3 linked regions of the Rheinheimera salexigens genome follow. The protein of the gene in region 1 interacts with the protein of each later gene in a pairwise test. Links are inferred from orthologs where the notes say so. Each region holds a gene or a part of one and is shown on either strand. Other genes may lie near its edges.

Region 1 (2,987 bases):
GCATCTTTAAGAATGCTGCGATGGGCAGTGACCAACTTAGTACTATTGCGTGGTAATACTCGACGATAGTCTGGAAAGCGGCCATCAATCAATTTGCTGCTGAACACAAAATTACTGTCGGTTAAACGAATATGATTTTGACCAAAACTTAATTGAATTTGCTGCTCATCATTGGCTAATAAGCGCATAATTTCCATTACGCCTTTACGCGGAATAATAATTTGTTTTTGTTCGGCATTAAAACCTGGTAGTTCTAGTAAGCTTAAGGCTAAACGGTGACCATCTGTAGCAACAGCTCGCACTTGACCATTATCAGTTTCAAATAATAAACCATTTAAATAATAACGTACGTCTTGGTTGGCCATCGAGAAAGCGGTGTCATCTAACAGCTTTCGCAGTTGCTGACGGCTTAATTCAATATCAACTTCACCTTGCCAGCTTTCTAAATTTGGATATTCTGCTGCACTTAGTGTCGATAAGGTAAACTTAGTTTTACCACAACTTAAAATACAATTATCAGCTTGGACTAAAACATTAATATCCGCGCTATCGGGTAAGCTGCGGCATATGTCTAATAATTTTTTTGCCGGAACCGTTATACGGCCTTCAGCTTGAATAGATAAGGCATCAGTGGTTGCCACTAACTCCACTTCTAAATCAGTACCGGTTAATGACAAGCGGCCATCAGCTACTTCTACTAATACATTTGATAAAATTGGTAATGTATGACGACGCTCTATCGCGCCGGACACCATCTGCAATGGCTTTAATAACGCATCTCTGTTAATAACAAATTGCATGAGCAGATCCCTGTTACGATGACAATGTACGAATTAGGTTTTGAAAATCTTCTTTTATTTCATGCGTTTCTTCTTTTAGTGATTCAATTCTACGGCACGCATGCAACACAGTAGTATGATCCCGACCACCAAAAGCATCACCAATTTCCGGTAAACTATGGTTTGTTAACTCTTTAGATAATGCCATCGCCATTTGCCGCGGCCTTGCCACTGAACGTGAGCGACGTTTAGACAATAAATCGGCTATACGTATCTTATAATATTCAGCGACTGTTTTTTGAATATTTTCAATCGTGACTAATTTATCTTGTAAGGCTAATAAATCTCGTAACGCTTCGCGCACAAAGTCGATAGTAATCGGTCGGCCAGTAAAGTTAGCATTGGCGATAACACGATTAAGCGCACCTTCCAGTTCACGCACGTTAGAACGTAAACGCTTGGCAATAAAAAAGGCCACCTCTTCAGGTAAACGGATTTGATTTTCATGCGCCTTGCGCATCAAGATCGCGACACGTGTTTCTAGCTCTGGAGGCTCGATAGCAATGGTTAATCCCCAACCAAAACGAGATTTCAAACGATCTTCAACGCCATCGATTTCTTTAGGATAACGATCGCTGGTTAAAATAATTTGTTGGTTGCCTTCTAACAAGGCATTAAAAGTGTGGAAAAACTCTTCTTGCGAGCGTTCTTTATTAGCAAAAAATTGAATATCATCTATAAGCAGCGCATCAACCGAACGATAATAACGTTTAAACTCTTCTATGGCATTGTTTTGTAATGCTTTAACCATATCCTGAACAAAGCGTTCTGAATGCATATAAATAACTTTTGCATCCGGCTTTTTAGCTAAAATACCATTACCCACCGCATGCAATAAGTGGGTTTTACCCAAACCCGTGCCACCATAAATAAATAACGGGTTATAAGCTGTACCTGGGTTATCGGCGACTTGGCTGGCTGCTGCTCGAGCTAATTGGTTAGATTTACCTTCAACAAAGTTAGTAAAAGTATAAATAGCACGCACATTACTGGTAACAATGGTTTTTGGCGCCGGTTCAACGACTTCTTGCTCTTTTACCACCCGTCTTGGGGCTACACTAAAAGTGGCTGGCGATACTGGCGCAACCCGATTGCTATGTTGCTGACTGGAACCGACATCAAATTTAAGCCGTGGCGCGTCATCACCACAGTAATCTTGAATAAGCTCTTGAATACGGTTTAAATATTTTTCACGTACCCAATCTAATACAAAGCGATTAGGCGCATATAAAGTTAAACCTGCGTCAGAACTATCAGCCTGCAGTGGGCGGATCCACATGCTAAAATGTTGCGCGGTCAATTCTGCTTGCAGCGCTTGCAGGCAATTTTGCCAAACGGACTGATACACCTTCTCTCCTGAAGCCCTCATTTACCATGGTAAATAGGCTGGCGTAGCTAAAATAATCTACCATTATGATACGATCTTATCCACAACTTCAATATTGACTTTTGCAAATTTAGCGTTGCAGCAAGATTAACAGCTTAACTAGCTGATTTAAAACTAAATATATTACTTATATTGTTTCATACTAACCCGCTAAATTCCATGCTGAAAAACAGATAAAAACAAAGTAACCCACAATTTGTTCAACTAAAGTAGCCTAGGCTGTGGAAAACTTATTAAAAACCCTAATTAAATAAGGATCAAACATGATCGAGTATAATAAAACCGCGGATCTGATTGACTTTGCTCTCCAGACTACTTAAAATTCGCGCTCATTTTTGTTAGCTGCGTTTTGGTACTTTTTGCTAAAACACAGGAACCTTTAGTAAATTTTTGACCAGACGGGTGAACTATGAGTAAAAGAACTTTTCAACCAAGCGTTTTAAAACGCAAACGCAATCACGGTTTCCGTGCACGTATGGCCACTAAAAATGGTCGTGCAGTTTTAGCACGTCGTCGTGCTAAAGGCCGTCAGCGCTTATCTGCCTAATTGGTAGCTAAGTACTGAGTGGTGAATTTAAAATTCGGCCGGGAGTTACGATTACTAACTCCTGGTCAATTCGATAATGTCTTTCAACAACCTTTCCGGGTCTCTTCTCCGTTATTTACTATCCTCGCTAAATCCAATAATTTATCTCATGCTAGATTAGGTCTTACCATTGCCAAAAAACGTGTTAAATTAGCGGTGCAACGTAACCGTATTA
Region 2 (10,038 bases), 710 kb from region 1 along the record:
GTGTTTTTAGCAGAAAAGTTACGTAAGCTGCAATGGGCAGCGGTTATTTTGGCTGGAGTAGGCGTAGCTATTCAACTGATTACTTTTGGCTCCTTACCTTGGATTGCACTTTGTTTAGCCGGATCTTTTGCTATTTATGGCTTAATTCGAAAAAAGCTGGCAGTAGATGCAATAAGCGGTCTGTTTATTGAGTCTTTATTATTACTGCCGTTAGCCCTTTTTTACTGGTGGCAATATGCCGATAGCTATGCGGTTAATTTATTTAATAATAGCTGGCAGCTAAATGGTTGGTTAATTGCGGCGGGTATTGTAACAACAGTACCTTTGTTATGTTTTATTGCCGGTGCGCAGCGTTTGCAGCTATCTACTATGGGCTTCTTCCAATATATTGGGCCTAGCTTAATGTTTGTGTTCGGCGTTTGGTTATACCATGAACCTTTTGCTGCAGAACGTTTATTTACCTTTGGTTTAATTTGGATCGCTTTATTACTTTATACTGTAGATGCTTGGCAACAAAGTCGACAACGAAAGCGGTTACGTAATATAGTTTAAACATGTACGTGATTAAATATTATATGCTTAATTTGGCCCATTTTTTTACCATAAAGGAATGCTGTAATGCCTGATTTACTCGATATTATTGCCATAACATGGTTTGTGTCTTTGTGGATTGGTTATACCTGGTTTGCCAAGCGACGGGCTAAAGTGCAGAGTTGCTTGTCGTATGAACTTCGGCGCAAACGTACCGACTGGATGCGTAAAATGTTGTCGCGTGAAAACAACATGCCCGATGTGGGGTTAATTTCTACTCTAGAGCGTAACGTGGCTTTTTTTGCCTCCAGCTGTTTATTGATTATGGCCGGTTTACTTACCGCTATGAGCTCGGCCGATCAAGTTAGCGCTATGCTAACTAAATTAGTACCTTGGTCGACGGCCACCGGCTCAGGCGTGCAATTAAAAATATTATTTATTACTTTTATTTATGTATTTGCCTTCTTTCAATTTACCTGGTCACTACGCCAATATGGTTTTAGCGGCGTTTTAGTTGGCGCAGCGCCAGACGGACGGGCTATGACAGATGAAGAAAAACAGTTATATGCCAACCGCACCGCTAAAGTGCTAGATCAGGCTGGCCACTCATTTAACTATGGTTTAAGAGCCATTTACTTTTCATTAGCGGCCTTAAGCTGGTTTATTCATCCGTTATTATTAATTATCGCGTCAGTCATCGTCGTTGCAGTACTTAAACAACGCGAATTTCATTCTGCTGTTTTAAAAGCGTTACGACTTTGCTAAACATAAAAAAGGCAGCTATTAAGCTGCCTATTTTATGTATACATTTTTGGCTTTTAACTAACGTATTTCAAAGGCTTTAATTACTCGTGATACACCATCTACATGGCGGGCAATATTCACTGCTACGTTAGCTTCTTGTTCGCTAACAATACCCATTAAAAACACTTCAGCGTTTTCGGTTACCACTTTGATATTTAAGCCACTAACTTGCTTATCCGCCAATAGTTGCGTTTTTACTTTAGTCGAGATCCAGCCATCGCGGGTGCGAGTGGTCATAGAAGTATTGCTACTTAAGCGAATTTGGTTTTGCACGCTGCGCACACCAGCAATGGTTTTAACTATAGCTGCAGCTTGTTGCTTAGTTTGCTCGCTATCGGTCTGGCCGGTTAGTAATAAAACACCATTATAGCTAGTTGCATTGATATTGCTGTCATTGGCGGTTGCCGCATTATCCGCTAGCGCGCGCTGCGCTTTAAGCACTACGTTTTTGTCGTCTATTTGCGCGCCTAGGGTGCGTCTATCATTGGCTGATGTCACGGCTGTTGCACCACCGGCGACAACGGCTGCGGCGCAGCCTTGTAATAAGGCCAGTAAAACACAAGCGGTTAGCAGTTTTGTTCTGTTCATAATGTTCCTTATTGTGGAAAAAGTGTCATATCAGTCAGTTCACACAAACTATGAATTAAAAACGTATAACACTCAAAAATTCGTGCTCGGCGGTGTGGCGGTACTTTCAACTCTACATCTTGCTGATTAAGTAAACCTGATAGCTCACCACTGTTATCTACCGTCAGAGCAATAATTTTCATATCGTTAGTTAATGCTGCTTCGACTGCTTTAATTAAGCTAGGTTCAGCGGTGGTGAGTGAGATGACAAAAAGAACATCGTCAGTTTGGCCAAGGGCTTTAATTTGTCGAGCCAAATAATCACTATCGCGCTGAGGATTATAGTTTAAACCGGCATGATGCGGTTGTAGCGCAAAGGCGGGTAAACAAGGACGCTCTGTTTCAAATTGGTCTAGTAATAAGGCACTCATATGGTTGGCTAATGCTGCGGTTGAACCTTCGCCGCAACAAATAATTTTACCGCCATTAATTAAACTATTCACCATAACAAAGGCGGCATTTTCTAACGGTTCGGCTAAGCTTTCGCCACTGGCAATCATCGTTTGGATATTTTCGCTAAACAGCTGGCGAATATGTTCTTGCATGAGTGAATCCTGTTATAACCGGTCTTTTATTATTAGAGTTGGCTAGTTAATCGCATTCCGTATCCATTGATACTGATAAGGCTCATAGCCTTCAATGGCAACAACATCAAAGCGACAAGCTGTATTGCTTAGTTTATGTTGTTGTAAATACCATTTAGCAGTACGTACCAGCTTTTGCTGTTTAGATACCGTTACGGCAGCGGCTGCCCCGCCATAAGCCTTACTAGCGCGATACTTTACTTCGACAAACACTAGGTGTTTATCGTGTTGCATAATCAAATCTATTTCGCCAACTTTACATAAAAAATTTTGCTGAATTAAACGCAAGCCTTGCTGCTCTAGATAAGCAAGTGCAAGCAGTTCAAATTGCTGGCCGCGATTAATCAAAATGTGTAATTCATGTTCTGATCAGGGCTCTTGCACCGCAATTAAGCGGTTGTTGTGGTATCTAGCCCAACTTAATTGACGCACAATACTGCCGTTGGCATGTAAACGCAACTGGCCTGTTAATCCCGGAAAGACAATAGAGGTTAACTGTTGTTGTTGGCGCAAGCTACCAATTAAGCGATAAGCATCAAAGCCCATAGCAAACAGACGTTGCAGACTTTCATCTTGGCTTTGAAATAATTGCTGATATTCATCTCGCAAGGCCGGGTTAGTTTTTAGCGGTAGCATCCAAGGCATTTCGGTAAAAGTTAAGCCATTTAAATCCCGTTGCTCGGTGCGGTCTAAGCTGGTGCTATGGCTGCGCGAACTGGCATAAATGGGTAACTTCGGCGCTGTTTCATTTACCGAGACATCGACAAAAGGTTTAAATAATTGGGTTTGTACCGGATCGGCAATTAAATAAATGGCGTCTATATCTAAGCGGCTATGGGTATCACTATGCATTTTATCAGACACTAAATTATCTATTTGTTTAACCCTAGCATTACTTTGTCCGGTTTCAAGCAGTTGATTAATCAAGGCTTCTAAATCGGATTTGTCATTAAATTGATACAGTTGCGGTGCCGGATGGCCTAGTTGTTGCCATGATTGCGCAAACTGCTGCTGCATACGTAAACTAATATTGTTTGCTGCGCTAATGACTACCGGTTGTTGGTAATCTTTTTGCTGAAATAATAGCGCGGTTTGCTGGGCTTCATCTTCCATGCTTAGGGCAAAGAAAAACTGGTTAGGGCGGCTAGGTATCGCCAAATCTTGGCTATTTAAAAATAGCGTTGGCCAAGTCCATTGTTCCAGCTGACTGATGGCATCAACTTGGTTTTTTAATAATGGCCCTATCACAAAATCTGTTTGTTCAGAGGTCAATTGCAGCAGCAATTGTTCCGGACTTTGTTCACTATCAATAAAGACAATTTGGCTGGTATTGGTTTGACTGGCTGCGGCTAAAATACCGTATTGAATCGCTAAAGCATGTTGGCGAAACTGGCCTTTAAGTGGCAGTAACACGGCAATTTTACGTGGTTGAAACGGCTGTAATAATAGTAATTGTTGTACCGCTTCAGGCATAGCCTCCGTTTTAGCCATCCAAGGATTACGCCGTTGCCAATCGGCATAAGCGGCTTGCAGTTGCGCCGGCTGACCGATATGGCGGCGACTTAAATCGGCTAAGGCTAGCCAACTGCTACTGGCTCGGTTTGGCTTAGTTTGTAACGTCAACAATTGACTATCGGTTAAAGCCGTAAGGTTTTGCCATAACAGCGCCATATATTGGGGAAAATCAGCTTGGCTATTGGCATAGTCAGCTAACAATAATAAATTACGGCTGGCGGCTAAATGGCGTTGTTCTTGGCTAAAGTATTGACTGCTAAACCACAGGAAAGCAGCTCTATCATCAACATCCACTTGTTCTAACTCGGTATTTTTAAGCAGAAGTTGTAAGTTTTGTTGTTGTTCTGTCGCGATATAAGCTTGCAATAAGATCAGCTTATTTTGGGCTTGAATTTTGGGGTACGGGCTAAGCTTTAAATTTTCGCTAATGGCCAGAGCTAATAAATAATCTTGCTCTGCGATGGCTAATCGGGCCGCCTTTAATAAATGGTAGTGTTGTGGTTCACCCTGATATTTAGCGGCTAGTTTATACTGCACCCGAGCTAATGGCGTGTCGCTTTGGCCATCTTGGCGGTCATTAGTTTCTACCGATGGTTGACCGGGATCGGAGCTAATAACATTTGGCGTACAACCAAAAATCAAGCTGCTCAGGCCAATAAAAAATAAGGTCTTTAATTTGCTGGAAATCAAAATGCGCAGTACCATAGTTAGACAACAGCCAGATAATAGTAAAATAATAGTCTTATCTTACTGGCACTGTCGGATAAGCTCAAATAAATAGCGATTATTAATCTAAAATGATAACAGAAACCGGTTCTTTATATGTGGTTGCCACGCCAATTGGTAACTTAGACGATATTAGTCAACGCGCTATTAGCACTTTGCAACAAGTGCAATGGATAGCAGCTGAAGATACTAGGCACACCGGACGTTTATTGCAGCACTTATCGATAACGGCTCGCACCATTGCCTTACATGATCATAACGAAAAGCACCGAGCCGCCAGTATTATTGATAAATGCTTAGCCGGTGAGTCAGTGGCCTTAGTATCGGATGCAGGCACGCCATTAATTAGCGACCCCGGTTATAGCTTAGTGCGGCAATGTCGGGCTGCTGGGGTACGCGTGATCCCAATACCTGGGCCTTGTGCTTTAATAACCGCACTGTGTGCCGCTGGGTTGCCAACCGATAAGTTTCATTTTATTGGCTTTTTATTGCCGAAAAGCTTACAGCGACAAGCCCAGCTGGCAGCAGTGCCAAATGGTGTGGGTACCATTATTTGTTATGACACAGCACGGCGGATTAAAGCCACGCTGCAAGATGTTACCGAGGTGTTTGGCCCAGAGCGAGAGCTAGTGTTAGCCAAAGAGCTAACTAAAACTTTTGAACATATAGAATACGGTACAGCCGCGCAAATTACCGCTTGGTTAGAACACGACCCACAACGTTGTCAGGGCGAAATGGTATTAATGATTGCGCCGACACCCAAGCCAGATGGTGATGTTAGCGAAACAGTACAAAAAACCCTGCAATTATTACTAGCTGAGCTGCCGTTAAAGAAAGCCGCCGCCCTTACAGCACAAATTCATGACGAAAAGAAAAACGCTTTATATAAACTAGCGTTGCAATGGGCTGGTACTGAAGAGTAAATCGGGTATAATCGCGGCGTGAGTTGGCCAAGGCAATCGCTGCTTGCGTAAGCAAGGGGAGGAAAGTCCGGGCTCCACAGGGCAGGGTGCCAGGTAACGCCTGGGGGGCGCGAGCCTACGACTAGTGCAACAGAGAGTATACCGCCGATGGCCTTGGCTTTTTTAGGAAAGCTAGGGATCAGGTAAGGGTGAAAGGGTGCGGTAAGAGCGCACCGCACGTCTGGCAACAGTTCGTGGCACGGTAAACTCCACCCGGAGCAAGATCAAATAGGCTCTCTTTGGCGCGGCCCGCGTTGAGAGCGGGTAGATTGCTTGAGGCTTAGGGCGACCTAAGTCCTAGAGGAATGATTGCTACTCTGGCAACAGAGCACAGAACCCGGCTTAATGGCTAACTCACACCACATTAAACAAAAACCGCCGTTAGCACTAACGGCGGTTTTTTTGTGGCTGTTTATTACCAATTATTTATTACTAATAATAAAATGAATGAGTCATCTATTTTTAATCAGTGTCATTTTTATTTAGATATTTTTAACCATAAAAAAACCGCTATAAATAGCGGTTTTTTATTTTAGGCTTTAGCTTGATAACTAAGACTACATAAATTTGTATTCAAGTAACAAGGTATAAGCACGACCACGTGGATCGGCGATCCGCGTTTCCCAACCCGCACCGGCAGCAAAGTCATTTTGGTGCGCAGTAAATGGTGGGTCTTGATCAAACAGGTTTTTAATACCAAAAGTCACCCCTAAGTTATCAATGCCTTTATAACTGACACTGTAGTTATAGGTGGTGTAGCTATCTACTTTTGGATCCCATAATGGTGGTGTATAGCTACCATTAGCAACACTAACGGGTAACTCGTCGTTATAACCTGAACGATAGACTTGGGTTAAATTATGCGCCCAATCACCTAACACATAGCTAAAATTAAGCGTGTGCTTCCATTTTATTGGCAGGTTAAAGAAGCGAACATATTCACCAACCAAGTTTTCGCTGTATGGTAAAGATTCTATACCTTTAGTTTTAAAAGTACTGATGTAACTACCATTTAAATTAACCCGCCACGCACCTTCGGCTAATTCTCCGGTTAGGTTAGCATCAAGTTCGATACCACGGGTTAACGTACCACCCGAGTTAATATAACGACGGTCAATTGACACGACTTTGCCGCTACTATCGCGTATCCAGTTAGCTTTAAATAAATCGTAGTTTTCAACTAGTACATCGCGAGAGGCTGAACGAATAGTATTGGTCCGTTCAATTTCCCACCAGTCGACACTCATATTAAAGTAATCAGTTGGAACAACGACAAAACCAAAGCTCTTCTGCTCAGATTCTTCTGGTTTTAAATTTTCTTTACCACCAAAAATTTCATCTGGTTGAATGGTCTCACAACCTGGCGTAGTTTCATTAGCAACACCAGATGGACAAGTTTCGGGATCAGCTAAATCTAAACCAGTATAAGGTAATTCAGTTACACCATTAAACAGTTGGTTAAATGAAGGTACTTTAAAACCAGTGCTAAATGCACCACGGAATAGTAAGGCCTCAATTGGTTGGTATTTAAAAGAAACTTTAGGGTTAGTGGTACTACCAAAGCCATCGTACTTATCGTAACGAGCGGCGACAGTCACATCTAAGTTGTCTAAAACGGGTAAATACACTTCAGTGAATACCGCTTTGATATTTCTGCTTACTTTATCTAGCGCATTGGCGTCATCAAAAGGAGCTAGAAATATGGAACGAGTATCTGCGCGCTCATCACCATTAAATTTATACTCTTCGCGGCGTAAATCAGTTCCCACAGCAGCTTGTATCACACCGCCAGGTAACTCTAAGCCCACTTCACCAGAAAAAGTTGCATCAATCTGAGTCATGGTAGATTCACCACCGTAAAGCTTAACGCCAAACGCTGAGGCCGAAGCTAGTGCAGCCATGCCTGCCGCAGTTTGGCTTTCGCCAGGGAGTAAAAATGGATTTAGATTACCGCCGCCTAAAGCTGCTTGTAGCGGTTCGGTAAAGTAATAACCATTACCTAAGGTTGATTCTGACTCACTTGATGCCCGTGAAATACCCACGTTATAATCCCAATCGGCTACAACACCCTCAAAGGCAGCTAATAAGCGATAAGATTTAGTGCTAGTTTCAATTTCACGGCCGCCGCAGTCCATACAACGCCAACGATAGGCAATAGACTCACCATAATTCAATTGGTCTGCGCCAAAGTAGTCGGCTAGGCCATTATAAATACGGTCATAAGCCTCGCCTGTGCTTGGATACCAACTATCAGGGCCAAAGGTTGAACCCGGAGAAATTTGATAGGGCTCAAAAACTTTGCTGACATCGACTTTTGATGCCACAAATTCAACGTAAGCATCGTGATTATCGTTTATGCGAAATGAACCGCGGGTAATTAAATCAATACTTTCTTGTGGTTGTTGAATACGTGCCGCTGCAGGATAGTCGTAACCACAAGCATATTTAGATGAATTTGAACTCCATAATTTATCATCGTAAGGCCCCATAAACTTACCGGCAGACTCACAACCAGCCGCGCCAGGTAAATCTAGAATATTAATTGCGGTAACTGTTGAGCCATCTGCAGGGTCAATTAAACCGGTACCAATTAAGTTAGGCTGGCTGCTACCACGGTTAAATACGGTTGCAAAGGGGGTGCCTCGGCTATCCGGTGATAAACCTCGGTCTGGTTGAAAGGTATTTGAAAAATCGCGCTGATCGCCTCTTAAGGCTTCGTTAGTTTTAATAGAAACGGTACCAAAAATGTTCCAGCCATCTTCGTTAATGTCACCCGCACCTAATAACATGTTAGCGCGATAAATATTACCGCCACCGGCTTCAGTGTGGTCAGCAAAAGCTGAAACAACGCCACCGGTATAATCACGTTTGGTGATAAAGTTAATAACACCACCAATGGCGTCAGTACCGTAAACAGCAGAAGCACCATCACGTAACACTTCAACTCGGTCTAGGGCTGCAAATGGAATTGAGTTTAAATCAACTGCACTGCCTTTTAAGCCGTGAGTAGCAACACGACGACCATTTAATAGCACTAATGTCGCATCAGCACCTTGGCCTCGCAGGTTAGCACCAGACACGCCATTATTGCCGCGTTGTTGACCGCCAACAATTGCACCATTACTCGCTAAGTTGTCAGACGCATTACCGGCGATGTTCATTTGCATCAGTAACTGTTCGGCTGACGTAATACCGGCAGCATCGATATCTGCGCGGCTAAATACGGTTATAGGTAAATCACCTTCAAGTGCTGTGCGCTTGATACTGGAACCGGTGACTCGAATACGTTCTACTTTGCCATTATCTGCTGCGGTGTCTGTTGTCTGCTGTGCATTTTCTTGAGCATAGACTTGACTACTGAGACCGGCAAGGACAAGGGCTTGAATGAGCTTGTTCAACTTCATCACTTTCTCTCCTGAATGCGTTGCGTCGCTTTAAATTATTGCTGCTACTTTATCGCTATTGTTTTTGGATAGCTTTTATATTGTTGTTGTATAGTTATTCGCATCATTGTTGTAAAAGTCTTCGTATAACTGCGGGTCTAATTGCCCATTTTTACTTTTTTATGCACTAAATTTAAATTGTGCACAAACTGAACATAGCAACATTTTATTTCTTTTGAAAATAATTTATGCTTAATTTTGAAATAAATTGGAATATTTGATTCCTTCACGGTATGTTTAGGCTAACTACATTACTGCGCACTTAGTATAAGAGCATGTTTTTTAAGGTAAATAAATGAAAATCCTATTTTTTTCGTTAATAAGTTGTCTAACTTGCTCAGTATTAGCAGCAAACAACGGTATTGACTCAGGTATAACGTTTAGTTCAGATGTGCCGTTATTACAATCTGAGCAGTTAGCACCGCAGTATTGGCAGCAGAAATTGGCCCAAGGTGACCAAGTTATTCTAAGCCCTGCCGATATAGCGGCCCGAAATGCCGCCAGCTTTAAACGACAAGCCGAAATGCAACCGCTGGTAGAAATAAACCAAGCGTTAAGCGCCAAACAATTAACAGCCCGCATAAATCAGGTTAGTAGCATTACATCAGCCCAACGTTATTATGCCGATGGTAGTGCGGTGGATGCTAAAGCGTGGCAACACTACCGACAATTACTGGCGCTAGATAGTGTAAAACCGAATAATCCAGTGCAATTTGCACTGGTAGTAAAACGCACTATGTTATTAGCGTTTCCTACTCATGACCGAGTATTTAAACAGCCGGATGATGTGGATTTAAATCGGTTTCAAGAAACGGGATTATTTCCAGCAGAGCCGGTGGCGGTATT
Region 3 (10,529 bases), 3.0 Mb from region 1 along the record:
AACTACTTAACAAACAATTATCTAACACTGACAGATACGAAATTAAATTAAGCTGCTGAAACACCACGCCAATGTGTTGCGCCCGCAGTAAGTCACGTTGTTTAGCGCTTAATGTATGCATAGCTTGGCCGTTTAACCATAGCTCTCCGCTATCCACTTGCGTAATACCTGACAATAAATTTAATAAGGTTGTTTTACCTGAGCCAGAACTGCCATAAACAAATAAGTGTTGCCCTGTAGCTAGGGTTAACTGTGGGATCTGTAACTGCCAGCTATTTTTGCTATAAGCAAACTGGACATTTTTCAGATTAATTGCCGGATTTTTCAGCTGTTCGGTCACGAGCGCTCTGTGTGTCATGTTATGATAGCCATATTATTGCTTTGTTTTTATGTGCAGTATTAGTCTGGCCTATTATGCCCACTTTGCAGGAGCAGCTCCAATGCTACGGATGTTATTTATTATGTTTTACCTAATGCTGGTCGCAGCTTTTAGTGGGTCTTTATTAGCTAGCGAAGCGAAAACAATCGAGTGGACGGATTTAATTCCAGATTCTGAGCAACAGTTAATGGCAAATTTACCTGAAGTGCAGCATGACACTAATCAGTCTATTTTTGATCGCGACTATACCGGCGATGATCCGGCTGCAATGCAATGGCAAGAAATTTTAAAGTCAGCAAAAGTTCGCACCGAGCTGAATAATAGTAAAGTACGCATCCCTGGTTTTATTGTCCCGCTAGAGTTTGATGATAAACAAAATATCACCCATTTTTTTCTGGTGCCTTACTTTGGCGCTTGTATTCACGTGCCACCTCCGCCGCCTAACCAAATAATTTATGTTAGTGGTGCCCGTAATTTAAAAGCCGATATGATTTATTCACCGTTTTGGATTAGCGGCACTTTAATTACCGAAACCATGAGCCACGATTTGGGGCAAAGTGCTTATAGTATTAAAGCTGACAGTGTTGAAGAATACAGTTATTAAGCAAACTAAAAGCGGATAGTCGAATTATTTAAATTGGCATCCGCAGCACCTTGCCGGCCATTAATAACCCATTGTACTTGTAATTGTTGCAAGCTAGGCAGCAAACTAAACAGCTGTAAGTCTAATTGTTTTAAGCGAGCCGGTTGTTGACACAATAATTGATAATTAGCATAGAAATCGGCATGACCACGATTAAACTTGGCATCAAGCAAATCGGTATTGGTTTCGGCCGCAGTTACCTCGCAATTAGCATCGGCATTAAATTGAAACCATTCGCCGCGATTAAACACCTCAATCGCTGCGGCAATTTCAGCTATTTGCTCAGCTGTACTGGCTTTTTGCTCAAAGCCAACAATAGTCTGCGCCGCAGATTGCAACGCCAGTTGCATTTCATTGCCATCAACCACAAGCATTAATAATGCTTTGCCATGTTCATGCGCACCTAAAACGCTAGTGTCACTTGCAGCATATTGCTCGTCTGCAGCACTGGAAAATATACTAAAGGCAAGTAAAGCTGAAACACAGATAGTTTTAAAGTTCATGGCTCATTATCCAAGGGGACGCACTAATTCTGTTAACATAACACAGCGACTAAGGTATTTTCTAGCGCTCTATAACTGACAAACTTGATTTATTCTACTTTAACGCAAGCTACGTTTTGCCCAAAACGCGATAAATATAGCCGGAATAAATAAACCTAACGCTAAATACACAACCGCCATGGCCGAGCCATAGCTTAATAACAAGCCGCCAAAATAACTGGCTATCATAATTGAGAAGTTAAAGGCACTAGACTGAATTGAAGTCGCCACGTCTTTTGCTGACTCAACTTGTTTGCTAATTGCCGCTTGGAACATTGTCACCACAGGCCCAAATGCCAGCCCCCACAAGAAAAAAGCAAAATGGGTTAAGCCTGTGATAGCATGGAATAATAAAAACATCGCCATAGCAATGGCGCCCACTGCCAACATACTGATAATTAAAACCCGCAAATATTGGTCAATATAGCGGGCGGATACCACCACAGAGACAACAGAACCAACACCAAAAATAGCTAACGCTAGCTCGATACCACCCCAAAACGCTATCTTAGCAACCAGTAGGCTTATATAGGTATAAACCGCGTAATGCGCTATAACCGCAAGGAAAGTTAACGCCAGAATGATCTGAACGGCAGGCATTTTTAGCAATGTAAAAGGTGAATTAGTTTTACATAGTCGCTCTCCGTCAAGCGAGGGTAAAAATAAATAGCTTAGTAAGGCAATAAGAGCAATAAGTAGTCCAAGCCCAATAAACTCCGCGCGCCAGCTAAACATATTTCCTATCGCAGTCATAATAGGTAAACCAGCACTTATGCCTAAGGTTGCGCCAGCCATAATGACGGTGATGGCTCGTCCATGCAGATGTTTAGGTACTAATCGAGTTCCATAAGCGGCGATCATAGGCCATAAAATACCGGCGCATACTCCACCAATAATCCGGCAAAATACAATTACAGAGTAAGAAGAAGACAAGCCAACAATAATATTAGAAATTGCAAAGCCGATTAACAGCCAAAGCAATAACGTTTTTCGGTTAAAGGCTAAGGTTGCACTAATTAACGGGATGGTAAACACAGCTGAGGCTAAGGCATAAATGCCGACTAAGAAACCAATTTGAGCAGCATCTACGCCTAACCCTTCACTCATTTGAGGCAATATGCCAGATGGGGCTAATTCAGACAAAATGGCCATAAAGGTGACACTGGCCATTAAACTAAATATAAACCAAGAGAACTTTTGCTCTTTACTCGACATTAACGGATTCCACCTGAAATAACCTCTATGAGTTAAACACTAAATCGATTCATTTTGCCCTGATTAAACGTTCAGGATGTTGTTGCTCTAGCCAAAATACAGTGGCATAAATACTGTTTAGCGACTGTTGTAAAAAGCTAGGATCAATATAATGCCATTGATCGTCAGTGGTATGATAATGCGGATGCTCCTGACCACCGATAAATATATAATTAATTCCTTGGCGATGAAATGTACCGTGATCACTAGCTGTTAACCAGTTTTGACTTCTAGATTGACCGTTAAAATGATTGGGCCCACTGGCCGATAAAAAGCGGATTGGCGCTCCCTGCTCTAGTAAGGTCAGTTGCTTTTTCAACCCAGAATATTTATTGGCTCCGGTTACATATAGCCTACCCCGCCGATCGGCACGACTGATCATATCTAAATTTAAATTCAGAATTATTTGTGTCAAAGCCACAGGCGGCTGCTGCAAAAAAGCTTTACTGCCATATAGGCCCGTTTCTTCGCCATCAGTAGCGAGAAATATATAAGAATAAGCTGGGCAATTGATTTTTAGCTGCTGGGCCAACGCCAGCATAGCAGCTACACCTGATGCATTATCGTCAGCGCCATGATACACCTGTGATCCTTTACGGCCTAAATGATCATAATGCGCAGTTACAACGATATAATGCTCTGGATACTTACAGCCTTGAACCCAGGCCTGTACATTGGTGCCCGTTTTATCTGACCAAGCCCGTTGATAAGTATAATTGGCGTAATAACTTTGCTTAAAGCTCGCTAAGCCTAAAGCGGCATAACGTGCAGCAATATACGCTTGGGCTTGTTCACTGCCCAGCGTATTAGTTTGTCGGCCCTGCATTGATTCCGAACTGAGTTGTTGGATGTCGGCCAATACCGAGTTAACGCTGGTTGCGTTGGCACTAATACTAATAAAACAAATTATCAGCCCTTGACCAACTAAACGACAACTAAATAACTGAGCTATTTGCTTACAGTTAATTCGCTTAAAGCTAAATAGCTTCTTCGTCTTCTTCGCCGGTACGGATCCGAATAACACGCTCAACGTCGAATACAAATATTTTGCCATCGCCTATACGTCCTGTCTGCGCTGTTTGCACAATAGATTCTATACAGCGTTCTACTTGATCGTCTGACACAACAATTTCTAACTTTACTTTCGGTAAAAAATCGACCATATACTCAGCACCACGATACAGCTCAGTATGGCCTTTTTGTCGGCCAAATCCTTTAACTTCTGTGACGGTCATGCCCGTAATATTGATTTCGGCTAATGCTTCTCGTACATCATCCAATTTAAATGGTTTAATAATCGCTTCAATTTTTTTCATTTAAGCATCCATAGATTAGCCACAAAGATATTAACCAGTATAATACATAGCCTTAGTGCAATCAGTAGTATATTAATATAACAGATAACAACACCAGAGGTTTGTTGCCATGAATGCCGCCGAAATAATTGAACAAATGCAGGTTCTACCCCAGATTGATGTTGAATTTGAAATTCGCCGCCGGGTCGATTTTATTAAACAACAGCTACAAAATTCTGGCATGAAACATTTAGTTTTGGGTATTAGTGGCGGTGTCGACTCAACCGTTTGTGGTCGGTTAGCTCAATTGGCGGTAAATGAATTAAACCAAGGCCATGCTGATAAGTACCAGTTTATCGCCGTGCGCTTACCCTATGCCAACCAAAAAGATGAACAAGATGCCCAGCTGGCTATCGACTTTATTCAGCCCAGCCAAGCCTTAACGATTAATATTCAGTCTGGTGCAGATGCCCTACATCAAGCGACCTATAGCGCAGTAGCAACAACAACATTGGCACCCAGTAATGAACATGACGTTGATTTTGCTAAAGGCAATGTCAAAGCGCGTGCTCGTATGATAGTGCAATATCATGTCGCGGCTTTAGTTAAAGGTTTAGTTATTGGTACTGATCATTCTGCTGAAAATATTACCGGTTTTTATACCAAATGGGGTGATGGCGCTTGCGATATGGCACCATTATTTGGCTTAAATAAACGCCAAGTGCGGTTATTAGGTAAAACCTTAGGAGCGAATGCGATTTTAGTGGATAAAACGCCCACTGCCGATTTAGAAAGCTTAGCGCCGTTAAAAGCAGATGAAGCCGCTTTAGGCTTAACTTATCAACAAATAGATGACTTTTTAGAAGGCAAAGAGGTTGCGCCAGAAGTAAGTGCAAAATTAATTGCTACCTATAATAAAACCCAGCATAAACGCCAGCCTATCCCGACCATTTATAGTTAGCCTTAGGCTAACTTAGATTCAAAACCAAATTTAGCTAAACTCGGCTAAATTTGGCCGCAGTTTTACATTTAGTTAATTTTTACTATACTTTTTATCAACCTTGTAGCCAATAAGAGTGATATAAAGTGCGCTGGCATCATATCGGTTTATCTTTAATAGAATTACTCGTCGCAATCGCTATTTTTTGTATTTTGGTGTTTATTGCTATCCCCGCTATGGCGGAGCTAACTGAGCGCCAGCAAGCCTCAGCGTATATGCGCCAATTTAGCCAACATTTAGCCTATGCTAGAATAATGGCCGTTAGCAGTAATTTACCGGTGCAATTATGCCCAAAGACAGGCGTAACCTGTAGTGCAGATTGGCAACATGTACCGATACAAATTAGTTTATTACATCCTGACTCATCAATAATCTTATTGCGTCAGGTTCCTGCCATTAGCCTGCCGCATAAATTAGTTTATAATCGTGAACAAGTCAGTTTTCGTCGCGACGGTAGCTTAGATGGCTTTGAGAATGGCAGCTTTTATTATTGCCCAAGTGCTAAGTATCATTGGCACTATAAAATGACCTTAAACCAAGCCGGTCGCAGTAAATTAGCGCTTATTAATAGCGCTTGTCCCAGTTAACTACACTTATTGCCAATAATTTATTTCCACCAACTCACTGCCAACAACTTAGTGCAACGCCGTTATCGCTATTACGCTGGCCATAGTGATTAAGCTGAAAACTTAAACATTCACTATCCGCTGTTTGTATTCCTGTTGCGGAAGCTAAAGCGGTAAAACCGCTTGCAGCATCAGTTAAATTAAGGCTTAACGTATAACGCCCTGACTTGGTTACGCCAGAGCTTGTTAGCTCTGCCATACCGCTTAGCTTACTAATATCAGCTTGGTATTCAGCGTGATCGGCAAAATGTTGTTCTTGCGCATTGGCTAAGGCTAATAATAGTTGTATTGCTTCTGCCCGATAGGTGCGTAATACATATTGCTGATAAGCGGGGTAACTAATGCTGGCTAAAATGGCCACTATTACCACGGCTATCATGAGTTCGATTAAACTAAAACCACGCTGATTTAGCATGTTACCAAGCACCATATTCAGCAACATAAGTTGCAAGGCGTAAACTGCGCGGAAAATCTGCCGCTTTTAAGGCTTCGCTACAATCAGCACAATGCTCAGTAATCGCTAACATCTCAGGGATAACTTCACTGTGCTCTGTGTCATTGACTAAATTAAGTTGTAACTTATCATCATGGGCATTTAACTGTAGGGCTGCATTAGCAATGGCGTCAATTCGCCAACTGCGCCTTGCGTAGACTTTACCGGCATGATGTAAATGTACGGCAAATAAACGGGTTTCTTCCTCAGCACTAATATTACAGTCAGTACGTTCGCTGTTAGTGTCTGCTGTCACAAAATACACCACGCCAGCATACACTTGTGGTTTTAGCATTACTGAGGCATCAAGCTGAATTATCCAACCTGGACTCTGCTGTAAATCCCGCCACACCGCATCTGTTAGTGCCACATCACTATCATCGTCTCCAAGATCCGTTCTATCCATTAAATCACTAAAATTAATCAGTCGACTAAGTTGCGGTTGATGGTTAAATAACAGCACGGTATCCCCTAGCTCATCATGACTAGCAATCAGGACTAAACTGACTTTCATCCGCTGAAAGTCACCTACACCGCTATAATTTACCTGATAAGTGGTTTGGACTAATTGTAATGGCTGGGTAAATCTGGCATCGATGGCACTAAAATCTGCAATTAACACTGGGCTGGCAAAGCCCGATGCCGACAATGCAATAAACCAGACTCGCCCGTTAATATCGACAACATATACCGCATCGGCTAACCCATTGGCGTCTTGATCTAATAACGCAGGCTCGGCCATGATAATAGCCGCATCAATATCCGTATCGGTATCTGACCAAGCACTTAGCTGATCAAATAATATTAAGCTATCAGCATCACGCAATTCTAATTGGCCATGGCTAACTTCAGTGCTTAATAAACGGTTATGATTTAGTAATATTTCTCGTGTTTCTGTAGGCTCAGTAATACTTGTCGCTACCTGTAAAGGTAAAGCACTGGTTGAGTTTAAATTACATTCTGCCAAGCTTAAACTCGAGAATCCTAAACTAGTAAAACTTAATACCAACAGCATAATAAGATCATTTAAATTCATCAGCGGTTATCTCTTCTGTTAATGACTGTTGCAACACCAGACTGGTATAACCGCTATAAAAACGTCCTCTAGGGCCATAAGTTTCGGTAGAGAGTAATAAGGTTTTACACCGCAGCACCGAGTCAGACCATGCCGCATATTCTGCCGGACACACCACAAACTCGTCTACCGCTTCAACTGGGCTAGTGTTTAGCGCAGCAAGATGTTCGGCTAGGGCTTTTTGGGCAACTTGTAACTGCTGCTGGCCAGCCGTGGCTGATTTTTTACTTAACTGACTGACATACAAACTGGCAGTCATAATTAGGGTCATACTTACTAACATGACCAAAGCAATCACTAATACCATACCGCGTGAAGTACTCATCTCTCCTCCTATAATTGGCTATTATGAAAGAAAACCGTACTGCTAATTAATAAGCGACGATAATGATCTCCGTCGGCGTTAAAACTATGCGGTCCCATGGAATAAACGTCGTTATTGCTATATTGCCGATCCTGCTTCAGTGCGCGCAGCAAGGCATAAAACTTAATACTCACAATACGACTATGTTGTTGCTGCCACTGCAAATCTGTCATTTCTGCAGTAGCTTGCTGATAATCAATGCTACCGTCATTATCGGCATCGATACCAAATTCAAAATGTAACCTTTCGACTCCATCAATGATGGAATCGGTGGCTATATTGGCATGGCCGCTGGCATTGCGTATTAACCGTTTGCGCATTAATACCGGCACAGATTCACCGTCTCGGTACTGCTTTTGGACATAAAACACCAGATGCTGATACGGATAATAATTCATCTCAGCTTGCAAGCCGCTGCTCGCGGCACTAACAAAACGGCTATGCTGCCAATCGGTTTCTAAATAAAACCGGTTCGACTTTAAAGTGCCTACAGGCTGGCTCTGTCCTATTAAGCGTTTTAGTTGCAATAGTTCGCTGTCTTTAAGCGCAGAGGGGATACAACTTAACTGCCGGCCTGAGTTGACCGGTTTGGCATATAAAGTAACAAAGCCCTGATCAACACTGGGGAAGCTGCCATTATCAATACTGTCGTTAAGGCAGTCAGGGCTCGGGGCATCAGGCTTAGTTGTAGTTGCGGCTAATAATACATCGGCCCTGCCACCCCAAAAGCCCATATTCTGTAGCTCATTTTGCATTAAGCTTAAAATAAATTGGCCGTTTTGCTGCAACTCGGCTATTTGCTGGGTTTGTTTTGCTGAGCGGCTTAAGCTACTAAAGGCCGTTAATGCCATTGCTAACAAAAACAAGCCCAGTAACATGGCAATTAATAACTCAGTAATGGTAAAACCATTTCTAGCTTGCATTAGCCGTCACCCAATACAAAGCCACTACGACCCTTGCTTAATTCACAAGCTACCGCAACAGGAGGTGAAGAAGCCAAACGTTGTTGCCAGCTTACTGACATAGCAAGCCCAGCCGCACTAGATGCCAGACAGAACTCAGGCTCAGTTAACGGTAACTTTGCTGCTGTAGCCCATTGCTGATACCAATTAAAGCGTTGTTGCTGGGCCAATTCAGCTTTACTACACGCAACGTCAGCCGAACAATTAGGTGCAGTGGTTAATTCTGCCGCTTTGGTTATCCGGCCAGTCATTAAAGGGATGAGTTGCTGATTACTATAAATATTGTTAATTAGCTCGTTAGTTAATGCCACCGCTTGAGTACGCTGGGTGGCATCAATAACATTACGTAAGGCAAGGGTCTGCCCGGCAAGAATGCCAAGCAGACCTATTTTTATGATTAAAAGTGAAACCAGTACTTCAAGGAGGCTAAAACCCTGTTGTAACCGCATTTCCATATGCCTAAGTTAATTGCTATTAACTTTAAAGTTACAACATTATTTCAAAAGATCAAATTAATTACTTAAATAATTAATAAAATAACCTTCAATAATTACCAGCATTTAGCAACAACGGTAGCATCAAAACCACCTTTCGCGCCTTTACGACCCGCTTGATCCAAGGTTAAGGTGGTGCACTCACTGTCTTTTTGCAACGTCGTCGGCGTCGCTGTTAATTGATAACTGCGGGCAGCTAAATCTTTTATTGCAACAGTGTATCGGGCGTTAATATCATTACGACATTGTAAATCCGGTAAAGCAAAACCATCAGGATTATAACGCATATTTGACGTATAACTTCGCTCCATAAACTGGGCGTATTCAGCTAAGCAAGCTGAAGCTGCCGCACGATTAGACTTTACTATATGCGCTTGATAAGACGGCACCGCAATAGCGGCTAATATGCCTACTATTGCTACTGCAATCATGAGTTCAATAAGGGTAATACCCCATTGTGATTTGTTATTTATCATTAGTTTGTTAGCTCCCGCCATGACACACGTCCGCGTCTTACGCCACCGTTATAGCCTTCAACAGCTATATTAGCTGTCGCTAAACCAATCGCCATTTTATCTTCATACAGTACTGGCTCACTAGGAGTACCATCAAATTTAACACCGCTGGCGGCTAGTTTAGTTTCACCTGAATCAATACCATCTTTACCATCAAACTCACTATCTTTGGATAAATCAAAGAAGTGGTATTTTAAACGTGCGCCTTTAAACGGGTCAATTGACATCACATAACCATCACCCGCTGGCTTACAGTCATCACCACTGGGGATAGCAGTACTCACCACTAAGTTATTACCTGCTTGCACAGGTCGAGTTACGATACGCTCTTTACTATCAATAAGATCCATATACCAGCCAAGTTTACCATCCATATCATTCGCAGTTGCTTCTGATACGGTTCTAGCAGGACGACTGCCGCTAGCATCGGTATACATTACATTTTGCATTTCTCGTTTTTTCAACTTAGTTCGGTCTGTAATACCAGTAACATCTTTAATGCCATACCAACTTTGTACTTCAGTATTATTTACATCGCTTGGAGTTAGCATTTTACCAGTACCAAAAAACACCCATAACTGACCTGTTTTAGGCTCTGAGCTTAAGGTTAACCCCCCCGTTATTGGCTGTTCTTGATTTGCTGCATTTTTTGCTTTAAACAACGGAAAACCAGAATAGGCAACTTTCCACTCGGCAGCAGTTTTGCTGGATAAATCAAATTTCCAGATATTACCTAATAAATCACCGGCAAAAAACCAGTCTGTAGTTCCATCACGATCAGCATCCCAGCCTTCTACTTGGCCAAGACCATGGGCATCTGGATCAACTGTACTAGGGATAACAATATTAGCAATTTCAGTTCCATCTTCAATATCCAAGACTAATAA

Evidence for each region.
Region 2: the proteins of dnaA (region 1) and BI198_RS04345 interact in binary tests that used the Escherichia coli proteins (3 or more experiments, as listed by UniProt). The link is inferred for Rheinheimera salexigens from one-to-one orthologs.
Region 3: the proteins of dnaA (region 1) and nadE interact in binary tests that used the Escherichia coli proteins (3 or more experiments, as listed by UniProt). The link is inferred for Rheinheimera salexigens from one-to-one orthologs.

The regions. Positions count from the first base shown.
Region 1 is NZ_MKEK01000001.1:217,117-220,103, forward strand. It holds dnaA (chromosomal replication initiator protein DnaA), read right to left. Parts: upstream 2,188-2,987; coding sequence 814-2,187; downstream 1-813. Other genes in the region: dnaN (DNA polymerase III subunit beta), read right to left, coding at 1-800; rpmH (50S ribosomal protein L34), read left to right, coding at 2,636-2,773; rnpA (ribonuclease P protein component), read left to right, coding at 2,795-2,987. UniProt on the Escherichia coli protein: Plays an essential in the initiation and regulation of chromosomal replication. Binds in an ATP-dependent fashion to the origin of replication (oriC) to initiate formation of the DNA replication initiation complex once per cell cycle.
Region 2 is NZ_MKEK01000001.1:927,695-937,732, forward strand. What follows is about bases 720-3,670. They hold BI198_RS04345 (SIS domain-containing protein), read right to left. Parts: upstream 2,508-3,670; coding sequence 1,932-2,507; downstream 720-1,931. Other genes in these bases: BI198_RS04335 (DUF599 domain-containing protein), read left to right, coding at 720-1,296; BI198_RS04340 (BON domain-containing protein), read right to left, coding at 1,354-1,923; BI198_RS04350 (YraN family protein), read right to left, coding at 2,550-2,894; BI198_RS04355 (penicillin-binding protein activator), read right to left, coding at 2,916-3,670. Also shown: EamA family transporter RarD, read left to right, coding at 1-552; more of BI198_RS04335, read left to right, coding at 619-719; more of BI198_RS04355, read right to left, coding at 3,671-4,751; rsmI (16S rRNA (cytidine(1402)-2'-O)-methyltransferase), read left to right, coding at 4,859-5,710; BI198_RS04370 (TonB-dependent receptor domain-containing protein), read right to left, coding at 6,307-9,153; BI198_RS04375 (C40 family peptidase), read left to right, coding at 9,488-10,038. UniProt on the Escherichia coli protein: Required for the timely initiation of chromosomal replication via direct interactions with the DnaA initiator protein.
Region 3 is NZ_MKEK01000001.1:3,220,658-3,231,186, forward strand. The notes cover bases 3,282-6,158. They hold nadE (ammonia-dependent NAD(+) synthetase), read left to right. Parts: upstream 3,282-4,243; coding sequence 4,244-5,074; downstream 5,075-6,158. Other genes in these bases: BI198_RS14870 (M28 family peptidase), read right to left, coding at 3,282-3,872; glnB (nitrogen regulatory protein P-II), read right to left, coding at 3,796-4,134; BI198_RS14885 (GspH/FimT family pseudopilin), read left to right, coding at 5,200-5,700; BI198_RS14890 (type IV pilin protein), read right to left, coding at 5,735-6,154; BI198_RS14895 (hypothetical protein), read right to left, coding at 6,156-6,158. In the rest of the region: BI198_RS14850 (ABC transporter ATP-binding protein), read right to left, coding at 1-340; BI198_RS14855 (DUF3299 domain-containing protein), read left to right, coding at 441-983; BI198_RS14860 (ZrgA family zinc uptake protein), read right to left, coding at 989-1,525; BI198_RS14865 (MFS transporter), read right to left, coding at 1,625-2,779; more of BI198_RS14870, read right to left, coding at 2,829-3,281; more of BI198_RS14895, read right to left, coding at 6,159-7,268; BI198_RS14900 (SRPBCC family protein), read right to left, coding at 7,255-7,632; BI198_RS14905 (PilW family protein), read right to left, coding at 7,641-8,594; type IV pilus modification protein PilV, read right to left, coding at 8,594-9,082; BI198_RS14915 (type IV pilin protein), read right to left, coding at 9,184-9,603; BI198_RS14920 (pilus assembly protein), read right to left, coding at 9,603-10,529. UniProt on the Escherichia coli protein: Catalyzes the ATP-dependent amidation of deamido-NAD to form NAD. Uses ammonia as a nitrogen source.